2 regions of the Blautia liquoris genome follow, and region 2 is predicted to be linked to the other one. Evidence: predicted binding sites of a transcription regulator. Region 2 holds the regulator's gene; the other holds the start of a gene.
The links. Region 2 encodes HrcA, which represses chaperone genes, less so after heat shock. Its sites were predicted from a motif close to TGTTAGCACTCNNNNNNNNNGAGTGCTAACA; they were not measured.

Region 1 (6,654 bases), 1.3 Mb from region 2:
TATGACTCTTTGGTCTTTTTTCATCCGGGGTGTAAGCTCCCCACAGCTATCTATTACTATATTAAAGCTCATGTAGTTGCCTCCATTTATCATTGCTCTGTAATGTAGTTTTCATAACCACATGTTAGATATACTATAACATATATTTCTGCGATTTGCAAAGCCTTTTTTACCCGTAATTCCCTTGCGAAATATCAAAATAAAAGGTATACTAACAGTCAGTATCAGCAAAGTGTGGGAAGCCACAGGCAAACCAGTGCTCTTTTTCATGCTTGCATGAAAAAGGCATAATTCCTACGAACAAACATGAGAAAGGATTCACTCTTATGCGTTACATTATCAATAAAGAACTTCAGGCGGTATCCGATGACACGATTACTGACCCGCAAGACGAAATTCTTGAAATACTAGACGAAAATCAGGCAAGAATCAACAGCAAGAATCTATGCTATCAAAGGGAACTTCTTCGTACTTTGGACGAGACCATCTCCTATTGTAAGATAGAGATGCTGCCCAAAGCTGTAATTGGAACTTTGCTGATTCCAGATAAACAGACCCCTCACACATCTACGATATCTGTGCAGTTTTATTATGAACAAAAGCATCTTATTATCATAGATGATGCAAAGCATCTGTCGGATACGAAAGCACTTCTTCTCGACAAATCCTTTGCCTCAATTGACGACAGTTATCGCTTTTTCTTTGAGTTTCTGGAGTCATTGATCGATGGAGATACCGTTTTTCTTCAAAACTATGAGAGACGGCTTGCGACCATGGAAGAATCTATGTCAGATATCCTTCCGAAAGAGCTGAGCATGGATGTCACGAAAGACCGCCGTGAACTCCTTTTGTATCACTCTTATTACCAGCAGCTGATGGACATGTTTGAAATTCTCTCAGAAAATATCACCCACTTTTTTCCGGATGAATATTCTTCACAATTTCAACGCCTTCTTGGCAGAGTAGACCGACTCTATGACAACACGCAGATGCTTCGTGAATATGCTCATCAGATTAGAGAGATGCAGCAGTCCCGGATTGATCTGCACCAGAATGATACGATGAGGATTCTGACTGTAGTCACCACAATTTTCTTCCCTCTTTCTCTGATCACCGGATGGTATGGTATGAATTTTAACAACATGCCTGAACTTTCTCACCCATTTGGCTATTTTATTCTGATTATCATCTGTGCAGTAATCGTTATCGGAGAAATTATATACTTTAAAAAGAAAGGATGGCTGTAACATGATCGCACTTACCGTAAGAAGCCTGAAGGCTTTTATGAATAGTCTCCTGATTGCTGATACCTTCGACTGTTTTCAGGTTTCGGAGGCGACAATCACCACCTTTACCACCTTCTCCATAGACGGGATACTTCACCCTGACTTTTATGGATCAGATAGATCTGAAGAAATACAAACATCTGGAAGGATTCAGGTCCTCTGGAAAGAAATCAAACCCTATTGCTTCTCTGTCATAAAGGGAAAGCATACCCCCCTCTCCTTCAAATTCGTTCTTCAGCTTCCAAAGAAAGAGACTTTAGATCTGATTGAAAAAAGCGGTCTTCCTATCAAAGGGGATGACCTCTTCGGACTCTATGTAAATTGTCAGTATAATGGTGATACACTGACACTCACCACCGGCACTTCTCTTCGTGTATTTACACTGGACAAATCTTTAGATCATGCCTGGGATCAGAAACTTAAAAGTTTTCTGAGCAGTCAGAATATCGAAGTATGCGAAAATTAAATCAAAGCAGCTTTCACCGCATAAAAAAGACCGGAATCTCTTTTGAGAATTCCGGTCTTTTGACCCTGGTATCATATCACTTTGTAAGCACCATCATAATTTCGTTGCTGCGATTGATAAATTTTGTCATCTGCTCCGGTGCCAGTGGCTTATTTCCAAGGCATGCAAGATCATAAAGCTGTTCACAGATCATACCTGCATGTTCTCCGTCAGCATGTTCGAACAGATATTTTACAAGTGGATGATTCGCATTTAATACAAGATTTTCTGTTCCGCCAAACATCGACGGGTCGCTTCCTGCCATGCCATACATCTTCATCATGTCCTGCATACGACGAGTTTCTTCTGATATAGTAAGCATAGAAGAGATGTTCTGATTTTTCAGATTTTCTACCTTTATTTCAAGATTGGACTTATTCAATGTTTTCTTAAACAAATCACCCAATGCAGTTGTCTCTTCAGAAAGATCCACTGAATTATCTTTCAGATCTTCCGTCAAATCGGCATCAATTCTCTGGAATTTCACTTCTTCATTGATACGTTCAACATGAGAAATGAATGAAGAATCAATATTATGTTTCAGAATCACCGCATCTTTGTTCTCTTCACGGAACATGTTGATGTACTGGCTTTGTTGTGTCTCATCAGTGACATAATAAATGGTCGTCTTATCAGGCTCTTTTTCTTCTTTATTTTCTTCAGAATCTTTATTTTCTTCGGAATCTCCCTTTTCTGAAGGTTCTTTTAATTTTTCATCGGAAGAGCTCTCTGTCTTGACTGTTTCCTCATCGGTTTCTTGCGGTTTTTTGTTCTCTGTTAGGCAGTCTGTAAGAGTCAGATATTTGCCATCTATGTTCTTGTAGAGAATATAGTCCATCATCTTACCGGAGAATTTCTCATCCTTGATACATCCGAACTTAATAAAAGGGCTGATGTCATCCCAGTATTTTTCATAGTTATCACGATCTGTTTTACACATACCGCTTAACTTGTCCGCAACCTTCTTAGAGATATAGTCTGCGATTTTCTTTACGAATCCATCATTTTGCAGAGCACTCCTTGACACATTCAGCGGGAAGTCAGGGCAGTCGATCACGCCTTTTAACAGCATCAGATACTCTGGAATCACTTCTTTGATATTGTCTGCAATAAACACCTGATTGTTGTATAATTTGATCGTTCCTTCTATCGAATCATACTCTGTATTAATTCTCGGGAAATATAAGATCCCTTTCATATTAAACGGATAATCCATATTCAGATGAATCCAAAACAGCGGTTCACGGTAATCGTTGAAGACCTTGCGGTAGAATTCTTTATAATCTTCATCGGTGCAGTCATTCGGATGTTTTGTCCAAAGAGGATGGATATCACTAATCGACACCGGACGCTTATTGATTTTTACTGTTTCTTTTGCAGGAGATACTTCGACAACTTCCTTCTCTCCATCTTCATTTTCACGTTCTTCGGTCTTAGCATCCTCGTGAATGTGCTCAACGACAACATCGTCTTCCCGTAAATCACTCTCATCAATAGTCTCATATTCCTGAGGGGCATCTGCCTTAGAAAGAAAGATCTCAACTGGCATAAATGAACAGTATTTTTCCAAAACTTCACGCATACGGTATTCGTTGGCAAATTCAAGACAGTCTTCGTTCAGAAACAATGTGATTTCTGTTCCGACAGTTTCTTTTGTGCCGTCTTTCATATCATACTCCGTGCTGCCGTCACACTCCCAGTGTACAGGAGCACTGTCAGGCTGGCAGGAAAGTGTGTCGATATGAACATCATCAGCCACCATAAACGCTGAATAAAATCCCATGCCAAAGTGGCCGATAATCTGATCTTTATCCGTCTTATCTTTATATTTTTCCAGAAACTCAGTTGCACCGGAAAAAGCGATCTGAGTGATATACTCTTCCACTTCCTGTGCGGTCATTCCTATACCATTGTCGATAAACTTTAAGGTTTTATCTTCTGGGTTTACAATGACATCAATCTTTGGCTTATAATCCTCGGGAAACTGATAATCACCAATCACTTCCAGTTTTTTTAACTTTGTAATTGCATCACAGCCATTCGATACCATCTCACGCACAAAAATATCGTGATCAGAATACATCCATTTTTTAATAATCGGGAAAATATTATCGCTGTTAATCGAAAGATTTCCATGTTTTTCTGCCATGGCTTTACACTCCTTTTTCTCTTATTCCTTTTTTCGGATTTCAAAAGTCATGGCAAATCCCGCGACAGGAAATGTCAGACCTACAACCCTGATATCTTATATATTAGTCCTTTCTACTGTAAAAGTCAATAGAAAATTAGCACTCAATTTAATCGAGTGCTAATAATAACCGATGCCCGGACGGCATAAAAATGTCTTTTTACCTTAGCATCATCCGAATCAGCTTTTCTTTTCTCTTTCCGTAAGGCGGATAGCGCAGAGGAATATCAATCCGCGAGGAGCTCTTCACAATACTCTTACTATGGGTAAATGTTTCATAGGATTTCTTTCCATGATAACTGCCCATACCACTGGATCCGACCCCACCAAAGCCCATGCGGGAAGTGGCAAGATGAATAATTGTGTCATTGATACATCCTCCCCCGAATGAAAGATTCATAATCTCTTGTTCAACCTTTGGATTTTTTGTAAAAAGGTATAGTGCCAAGGGCTTTTCCCTTTTTGAGATAAAAGCATCTGCGTCACTTATAGTTTTATATGTCAAGACAGGAATAAGGGGTCCGAAGATCTCCTCTTGCATCACAGGCTCACTCTCATTCACCGGATACAAGATGGTCGGTTCAATCTTAAGAGTGTCCCTGCTATAATTCCCGCCGAAGAATACTTCGCCGTGATTTAGCAGACCGAGTAGTCTTTCAAAATGCTTTTCATTAATAATTCTGGGGTAATCTGAATTTTCAAATATATTTCCATACATCTTTTTTGTCCAGTGTATCAAATGTTCAAGAAATTTATCAATTACAGATTCCTGTACCAGACAATAATCCGGAGCGACACATGTCTGTCCGGAATTTAGGAACTTGCCGAATACAACTCGTTTTGCCGCCAGATTCAGGTCCGCAGATTCCTCTATAATACAGGGACTTTTCCCCCCAAGTTCCAGAGAAACCGGGGTCAGATGTTCGGAGGCTTTTTCCATTACAATCTTTCCTACAGCAACACTCCCGGTAAAAAATATATAGTCGAACCGCTGATTTAAAAGTTCCGTGTTCTCATCGCGTCCGCCTTCCACGACGGCTGCGTACTTTTGGGGAAAAATTTCAGAAATCAGACGGCAGATAACGCTTGAAGTATGACTGGCATATGCAGACGGTTTGACAATACAGCAGTTTCCCGCGGCAATAGCACCAATCAAAGGTTCCATGCTAAGCATAAAAGGATAGTTCCATGGTGATAGAATAAGAACAAGTCCATAAGGTTCTGTTCTCACAAAACTTCTGGCAGGAAACTGTGCCGGCGAGCTTAACACCGTTTTGTCCCTATCCCAGAAAGGAAGGTGTTTCCTGACATATGACAGTTCTGAGTAAACCATACCAATTTCAGCCATATAAGATTCACAGTTCGATTTTTTGAGATCCTTTCTCAGTGCCTCTTGTATCAGCCTTTCATTTCTTTTGATTGCCTTTTGCAGGCATGTCAATGCCTTCAGGCGGAAATCAAGAGATTTTGTCCCTCCAAAATTGTAAAATTTTCTCTGTTCTTCAACAAGCTCCCTAATCTCCTGCATATTGCACGCTCCTTTATTTTGATCCGGTTCTTAACGCTTATCCCTCAACGATAAGATATTTTCCGCTCGGCAGAGCAAACACCTCGGACGCCTCTTCCAGATCTGCATCCTCCATACCATCGACATCCATACCGCTCTCCTTTAGATAAGATCGAACATCGTCGATTGTATCAATAACTGCTGCCATACAATCTTCGAGGAAAGCCTCCGCTTCCTCCGGATTTTCTGCCACATTCTCATTAAAAAGTTGTCCCTGATTTTTTAAAAAAATATCCAGACACTCATCGCTGTATTCATTCATTTTCATTTCTCCTTCATATTACATCTATCTATTCAAGCAGTTTTAAAATCTGCAGAGGACTGTCGATAATCGCATCTGCATGATTATCTTCGAGCTCTTTTCTGGGGCGAAATCCCCAGGTGACTCCGACTGTGAACATTTTAGCAGCTTTGCCGGTTTTCATGTCAGTATTTGTATCCCCAAAATACAGTACTTCATTCCTGTTAACACCAAATCTCTTTGCAATTGTAAGTGCTCCCGTCGGATCCGGCTTTTTAGGCACCTCATCCGACTGCCCCTGAATCCAGTCGAATGTATCTTTACCAAAAATACTTGTCACTACAAAGATAGCTGCCTCATGAGGCTTGTTGGAGAGAACCGCCATCATAATTCCCCTTTCCTTTAGCTCTCTCAGCAAGCCAGGAATCTCAGGGTATGGTGTTACATGATACAATGCATGACTGTCAAAGTAATCTCTCGTTATGGGAATTCCCTCGTTCAGATGCAGACATTTCTCATCACCTGCCGCAATAAGAGCCCTTTTCAATGCCAGATCGATACCATCACCGGCATAAAAATTATATTCTTCAACCGGTCGCGGGGCAAAGCCAAGGCATTTAAGGGTGTGATTTACTCCATGTGCAATCGATTCAACTGTATCAGCCAAAGTACCGTCCAAATCAAATATACAAGCTTTTATCATCAAAAATCCTTTCTAAAAAAGCTAAAAGTAAGAGCCCATACTGGAACTTTCTGCTTTTCTCTCAGTATATCACGTGGTGGTTTATGGTTGCAAGATAGGATTTTTTCAATTATACTTGTCCTTGCAGCTGTATTAACAAGGATACTTGAAAAATGATAAGGAGT
Region 2 (6,654 bases):
AACCCCCGCAGATGGCGGAATTATCAGAGCCAGTGCAGACAGTAGGAAACAAATGATAAGTAAATTGATAATTAGTCGTAAATGTTTAGTCACTTTGCCTTTCTCCTTTGTTTTTGTCAGTGCCTTTTATTATAACTTGAGTTGAAAAAATATGCAAGACTTTTCTAATACGTATTATATGTGAATTGGGAGTGGATGACTATACTTATCTGGTTAAGCATGATAAAATATGTAAGATTATATATAATTCTCGGGCAGGAGGAAAGAGTAGATGGATCATTTTGAATTACATTCCAAATATCAGCCTACCGGTGATCAGCCGGAAGCGATTGCCAGACTGGTCAAGGGATTTAAAGAAGGAAATCAGGCAGAGACGTTACTCGGGGTAACCGGGTCAGGCAAAACTTTCACGATGGCTAATGTGATAAAGCAGATGAATAAGCCTACACTGGTCATTGCACATAATAAAACCCTTGCGGCGCAGCTTTATGGAGAATTTAAAGAATTTTTTCCTGAAAATGCGGTAGAATATTTTGTGTCTTATTATGATTATTATCAGCCGGAGGCGTACGTTCCGTCTTCGGATACGTATATAGCAAAAGATTCAGCAATCAATGATGAGATTGATAAACTTCGTTTGTCAGCTACCTCTTCGTTAAGTGAAAGAAAGGATGTCATCATCGTTTCCAGTGTATCTTGTATCTATGGAATCGGAAGTCCTTCCGATTATATGAATATGACGATATCTTTAAGGCCCGGAATGGAAAAAGACCGGGATGAGGTGATTAAAGAGCTGATCAATATACAGTATGACAGAAACGACATGGATTTTCACAGAGGAACCTTTCGCGTGCGCGGAGATGTTCTTGAGATATTCCCGGCTGAGGAAAGTGAGCTTGCGGTCCGCGTCGAGTTCTTCGGGGATGAGATTGACCGAATTACTCAGATTGATACCCTGACAGGAGAAATTAAGTCTGAATTGAAACATATTGCAATCTTTCCGGCATCTCATTATGTCGTTCCCTTGGAAAAAATCCGCGAAGCAACCGTTGAGATTGAGGCGGAGCTTGAGGAAAGAATCAGATATTTTAAGAGTGAGGACAAGCTTTTAGAGGCACAGAGAATTGAAGAGAGAACGAATTTCGATATCGAGATGTTAAGGGAGACCGGGATCTGTGCCGGAATCGAGAATTATTCCCGACATCTGACAGGCTTAAAACCAGGACAGCCGCCCTTTACGCTGATTGACTATTTCCCGGATGATTTTCTGATTATGATTGATGAGTCACACAAGACGATTCCACAGATTCGCGGTATGTATGCAGGTGATCAGTCCCGCAAGGGAACACTGGTGGATTATGGCTTCCGTCTTCCCTCTGCAAAGGACAATCGTCCCTTGAATTTTGAGGAGTTCGAAAGTAAGATTGATCAGATTATGTTTGTCTCGGCGACACCAGGAGAATATGAAGGGGATCATGAACTTCTGCGTGCTGACCAGATCATACGACCGACCGGACTGCTGGATCCGAGAGTTGAAGTAAGGCCGGTACAAGGCCAGATTGATGATCTGATCAGTGAAGTTAATAAAGAGGTGAAAAAACATAACAAAGTATTAATTACGACGCTTACCAAACGAATGGCAGAGGATCTCACGGATTACATGAAGGAGAATGGCATCCGTGTACGCTATCTGCACTCAGACATTGATACGCTGGAGAGGACGAAGATCATCCGTGATATGCGTCTGAATGTATTCGATGTGCTGGTGGGAATCAACCTTTTACGAGAAGGACTTGATATCCCTGAAATTACTCTTGTTGCAATATTAGATGCAGATAAAGAAGGATTTCTGCGCTCAGAGACTTCCCTGATTCAAACCATAGGAAGAGCTGCCAGAAACTCGCAGGGTCATGTGATTATGTATGCAGATATGATGACCGACTCTATGAGACAGGCTATCGATGAAACAAAAAGGCGGCGCATGCTTCAGCAAAAGTATAATGAAGAACATGGAATTACACCTAAGACGATTGAAAAAGGTGTGCGTGATTTGATCAGTATCTCACAGGATGTGGCAAAAACGGAAGATCAGATGGAAAAAGATCCTGAATCTATGAGTAAGGATGAACTCGAGAAATTGATTAAAAAAGTAAAAAAGGAGATGAAGGCAGCAGCGGCGGAACTGAACTTCGAGGCCGCTGCCGGGCTTCGCGATCAGATGATTCAACTAAAGAAATATCTCGAGGAATTTTGACTTTTTTAAATAAAAACCAATAAAGGTGTTGACAAAATCAAAAGTCAGTACTATAGTAAGAACATAGATGTTAGCACTCCACAACATCGAGTGCTAACAAACCTGATAGGAGTGCAACAGCGAAACGACGTAATGTGCCAGGCATTCTGCAGGTATCAAAATCATAAGAAGGGAGCTTGGAACATTGGATTTGGATGAAAGGAAACAAAAGATTTTAAATGCGATTATCCAGACTTACCTGGACACAGGCGAACCGGTTGGATCCAGAACCATTTCCAAATATACAGACTTGAATCTGAGCTCTGCTACGATAAGGAATGAGATGTCGGATCTGGAGGAGATGGGTTACATTATGCAGCCCCATACTTCAGCCGGCCGAATTCCATCAGATAAAGGTTATCGACTATATGTCAATCAACTTATGAGGGAAAAGAACCAGGAAGTTGAAGATATCCAGCAGCTTGCGATCAAGAGAACTGACAGGCTGGAGAAGGTTCTTCAGCAGGTGGTGAGGGTTCTGGCAATGAATACAAACTATGCTACAATGATCACCGGACCTCAGATCCATAAAACCAGGCTGAAATTCATTCAGCTGTCCAAGGTCAGCGAAGAGCAGATATTAGCTGTGATTGTTGCCGAGGGAAATATGGTTAAGAATCGGATGATTCCACTGGAAGAGCCGATCAATGACGAGCAGATATTGAAATTGAATCTGATGCTGAATACACAATTAAACGGCCTGACTATGGACCAGATCAATCTCGGCATGATAACCAAATTGAAAGAAGAAGCCGGCATTCACAGCAGTGTGATTAATAATGTGCTGGATGCGGTGGCTGCTGCAATTGCTGTAGATGCTGATGATGTTCCTGTGTATACCAGTGGTACTACAAACTTTTTGAAATATCCGGAACTTGTTACAGACAGTGAGAAAGCCAGTCAGCTTCTGGGCACTTTCGAAGAAAAAGAAGTGCTGATAGATATGCTCAAAAATGTAGAAAACAGCAGTGGTGAAGATGACGAGAACAGCACAGGCATCCAGATTTATATAGGGAATGAGTCCCCGGTTCAGACGATGAAAGACTGCTCCGTTGTCACTACTACCTATGAATTAGGGGATGGAATGACGGGCACAATAGGAATTGTGGGTCCCAAACGTATGGATTACGAAAATGTGGTGGATAACCTGAAGACTTTGAAGAGTCAGCTGGATGGGATATTCAAAAAACAAAAAAAACCGGATACTTAAAAGGCGGTGGATAATAAGTGTCACAAGAAAATAAGAAAGTAGACGAGAAAATGGAGAATACCGAAAAAGACTTAACGGACATCCATAAACAAACGGATCAGATACAGACCGAATCGGATGTCCAGGAGACACCTAAGGAGACGGATCAGCCACAGGATGAGAAAACTGCGGACGATAAGAAGCAGGATCAGAAAAAAGAAACTGATGAGGAAAAGCAGGAGCTAAAAGAAGATTTAAAAGATGGTGCTAAAGAAAAAGATAAAAAGTTTTTTAAGAGAAAGAAAGACAAAAAAGACGAGAAAATTGAAGAATTGACAGATCAGCTTAAGCGCCAGATGGCTGAGTTCGATAATTTCAGAAAACGCACGGAGAAAGAAAAATCAGGAATGTATTCCATGGGTGCGAAGGATGTTGTGGAGAAAATTCTGCCAGTTGTAGACAACTTCGAAAGAGGACTTGCGACAGCATCGGATATGTCAGATCCTTTTGTCAACGGGATGAATAAAATTTATAAACAACTAACTCAAGTTATGGAAGATATGGGGGTGACTGCAATTGAAGCAGTCGGAAATAAATTTGACCCCAATCTGCACAACGCAGTGATGCATGTGGAAGATGAAGATGCAGATGAGAACGTTGTTGTAGAAGAGTTCCAAAAGGGCTATTTATATAAAGACTCTGTCGTACGCCACAGCATGGTAAAAGTGGCAAATTGATATGATACCAGGGTCAAAAGGTCCTGCGTTTCATGCTTGCATGAAAAAGCATGACCTTGGGACCCGAACAAACATGAGAAAGCAACCCGATTAGGGTGTATTTCGAATGTTTGTAGGATTACGTGAGCACAAAGTGCGGAGTAATCCGTGTATCATACATTGATATGATACCAGGGTCAAAATTCATATAGAATAATCAGGTAATCAGGAGGAATAAAAACTATGAGTAAAATAATTGGTATTGATTTAGGTACAACCAACAGCTGTGTCGCAGTGATGGAGGGTGGAAAACCAACGGTTATCACGAACACAGAAGGTGCCAGAACGACACCGTCGGTTGTAGCGTTTACAAAAACAGGAGAGAGACTTGTCGGAGAACCTGCAAAACGTCAGGCTGTTACCAATGCAGACAAGACAATTTCTTCCATCAAGAGACATATGGGAACGGATTATCGTGTTACGATTGAGGGAAAGAATTATTCACCGCAGGAGATCTCAGCGATGATTCTCCAGAAGATGAAAAGCGATGCAGAAAATTACCTCGGCGAAAAAGTAACAGAGGCAGTGATCACAGTTCCCGCTTATTTCAATGATGCACAGCGCCAAGCGACAAAAGATGCCGGAAAAATTGCAGGACTTGATGTAAAACGTATTATCAATGAGCCTACAGCGGCAGCTCTTGCCTATGGCCTGGATAATGAAAAAGAACAGAAAATCATGGTTTATGATCTGGGTGGCGGTACATTTGATGTCTCCGTCATTGAAATTGGAGACGGTGTAATTGAAGTATTATCAACCGCTGGAAACAATAAACTGGGCGGCGATGATTTCGATCAGAAGATCGCGGATTACATGATTGCCGAATTTAAGAAGAATGAAGGCGTTGATCTGTCCGGTGACAAGATGGCTATGCAGCGTATCAAAGAAGCTGCAGAGAAGGCAAAAAAAGAGCTTTCAAGCGCAACAACGACGAATATTAACCTTCCATTTATCACTGCGACTTCAGACGGACCGAAACATTTTGATATGAATCTGACAAAGGCCAAATTTGACGAGCTGACAAGTGATCTTGTCGAGAAGACAGCAGAGCCGGTTACAAGAGCTCTTTCTGATGCCGGAATCTCAGCTTCTGAACTTGGAAAAGTACTTCTGGTTGGCGGATCTACCCGAATTCCCGCGGTACAGGACAAAGTAAAACAGCTGACAGGTCATGAACCAAGCAAAAGCCTGAACCCAGATGAATGTGTTGCACTTGGTGCTTCCGTACAAGGTGGAAAACTTGCAGGGGATTCAGGAGCAGGTGATGTTCTTCTGCTTGATGTCACTCCGTTGTCATTATCCATCGAGACGATGGGTGGAGTTGCCACTCGTCTGATTGAACGTAACACAACAATTCCTACTAAGAAGAGTCAGGTGTTCTCGACTGCAGCTGATAACCAGACAGCAGTTGATATCAACGTAGTTCAGGGTGAGCGTCAATTTGCCAAGGACAATAAATCTCTTGGTCAGTTTCGTCTGGACGGAATTCCACCGGCAAGACGTGGAGTTCCTCAGATTGAGGTTACTTTCGACATTGACGCCAACGGTATTGTGAATGTATCTGCAAAGGATCTGGGAACCGGAAAAGAGCAGCATATCACAATTACAGCGGGTTCGAATATGTCTGACAGTGAAATAGATAAAGCAGTAAAAGAAGCAGCTGAATTCGAAGCACAGGATAAGGTAAGAAAAGAAGCGATTGATACCAGAAATGAAGCAGACTCAACGGTATTCCAGATAGAGAAAGCTCTCGAGGAAGTCAAGGATAAGATTTCTGACAGCGATAAATCCACGGTACAGGCTGACCTTGATGCATTGAAAAAACTTCTCGCTGACACTCCGGCAGAAGAGACAAGTGAATCACAGGTAGCCGCTATCAAGGCTGCTCAGGAAAAACTGACACAGAGTGCTCAGCCGGTTTTCACTAAGATGTATGAAAACATGCAGCAGAATCAGGGCGGAGATGCCTCCGGTCAGGAGCAGGCTGGACCATCGAACGAATCCGGCAATAATGGTGGCGATGACGATGTCGTTGATGCAGATTACAAAGAAGTATAAGAAAGTATAGATAATTAGTAAACGGCAGGGAGCGCAGATTATGTCTGCGCTGTACTGCTGTTAGAAGGTGATAGATAAATGGCAGAAAAAAGAGATTATTATGAGGTCCTCGGAGTAGATAAGGGTGCGGACGATGCCACATTAAAACGTGCCTATCGTAAACTTGCAAAAAAGTATCATCCGGATATGAACCCGGGAGATAAAGAGGCTGAGGCAAAATTTAAGGAAGCGACAGAGGCCTACAGTGTCTTAAGTGATCCGGATAAAAGACATCAGTATGATCAGTTTGGTCACGCTGCTTTTGAAAATGGAGGCGGCGGAGCCGGTGGTTTTGGCGG

Region 1: a site for HrcA is predicted at 4,075-4,105, ahead of htpG (molecular chaperone HtpG). Genes of this name have one in related genera too.

The regions. Positions count from the first base shown of each region.
Region 1 covers NZ_CP063304.1:1,790,958-1,797,611, forward strand. Annotated here, with positions in the region: gene INP51_RS08255 (DegV family protein) at 1-72, opposite strand, end outside; gene INP51_RS08260 (magnesium transporter CorA family protein) at 327-1,247, shown strand; gene INP51_RS08265 (DUF5721 family protein) at 1,249-1,752, shown strand; gene htpG (molecular chaperone HtpG) at 1,829-3,940, opposite strand; gene INP51_RS08275 (aldehyde dehydrogenase) at 4,140-5,507, opposite strand; gene INP51_RS08280 (glyoxalase) at 5,545-5,808, opposite strand; gene INP51_RS08285 (HAD family hydrolase) at 5,837-6,490, opposite strand.
Region 2 covers NZ_CP063304.1:458,208-464,861, forward strand. Annotated here, with positions in the region: gene INP51_RS02190 (DeoR/GlpR family DNA-binding transcription regulator) at 1-93, opposite strand, end outside; gene uvrB (excinuclease ABC subunit UvrB) at 272-2,254, shown strand; gene hrcA (heat-inducible transcriptional repressor HrcA) at 2,439-3,503, shown strand; gene grpE (nucleotide exchange factor GrpE) at 3,554-4,219, shown strand; gene dnaK (molecular chaperone DnaK) at 4,442-6,316, shown strand; gene dnaJ (molecular chaperone DnaJ) at 6,395-6,654, shown strand, end outside.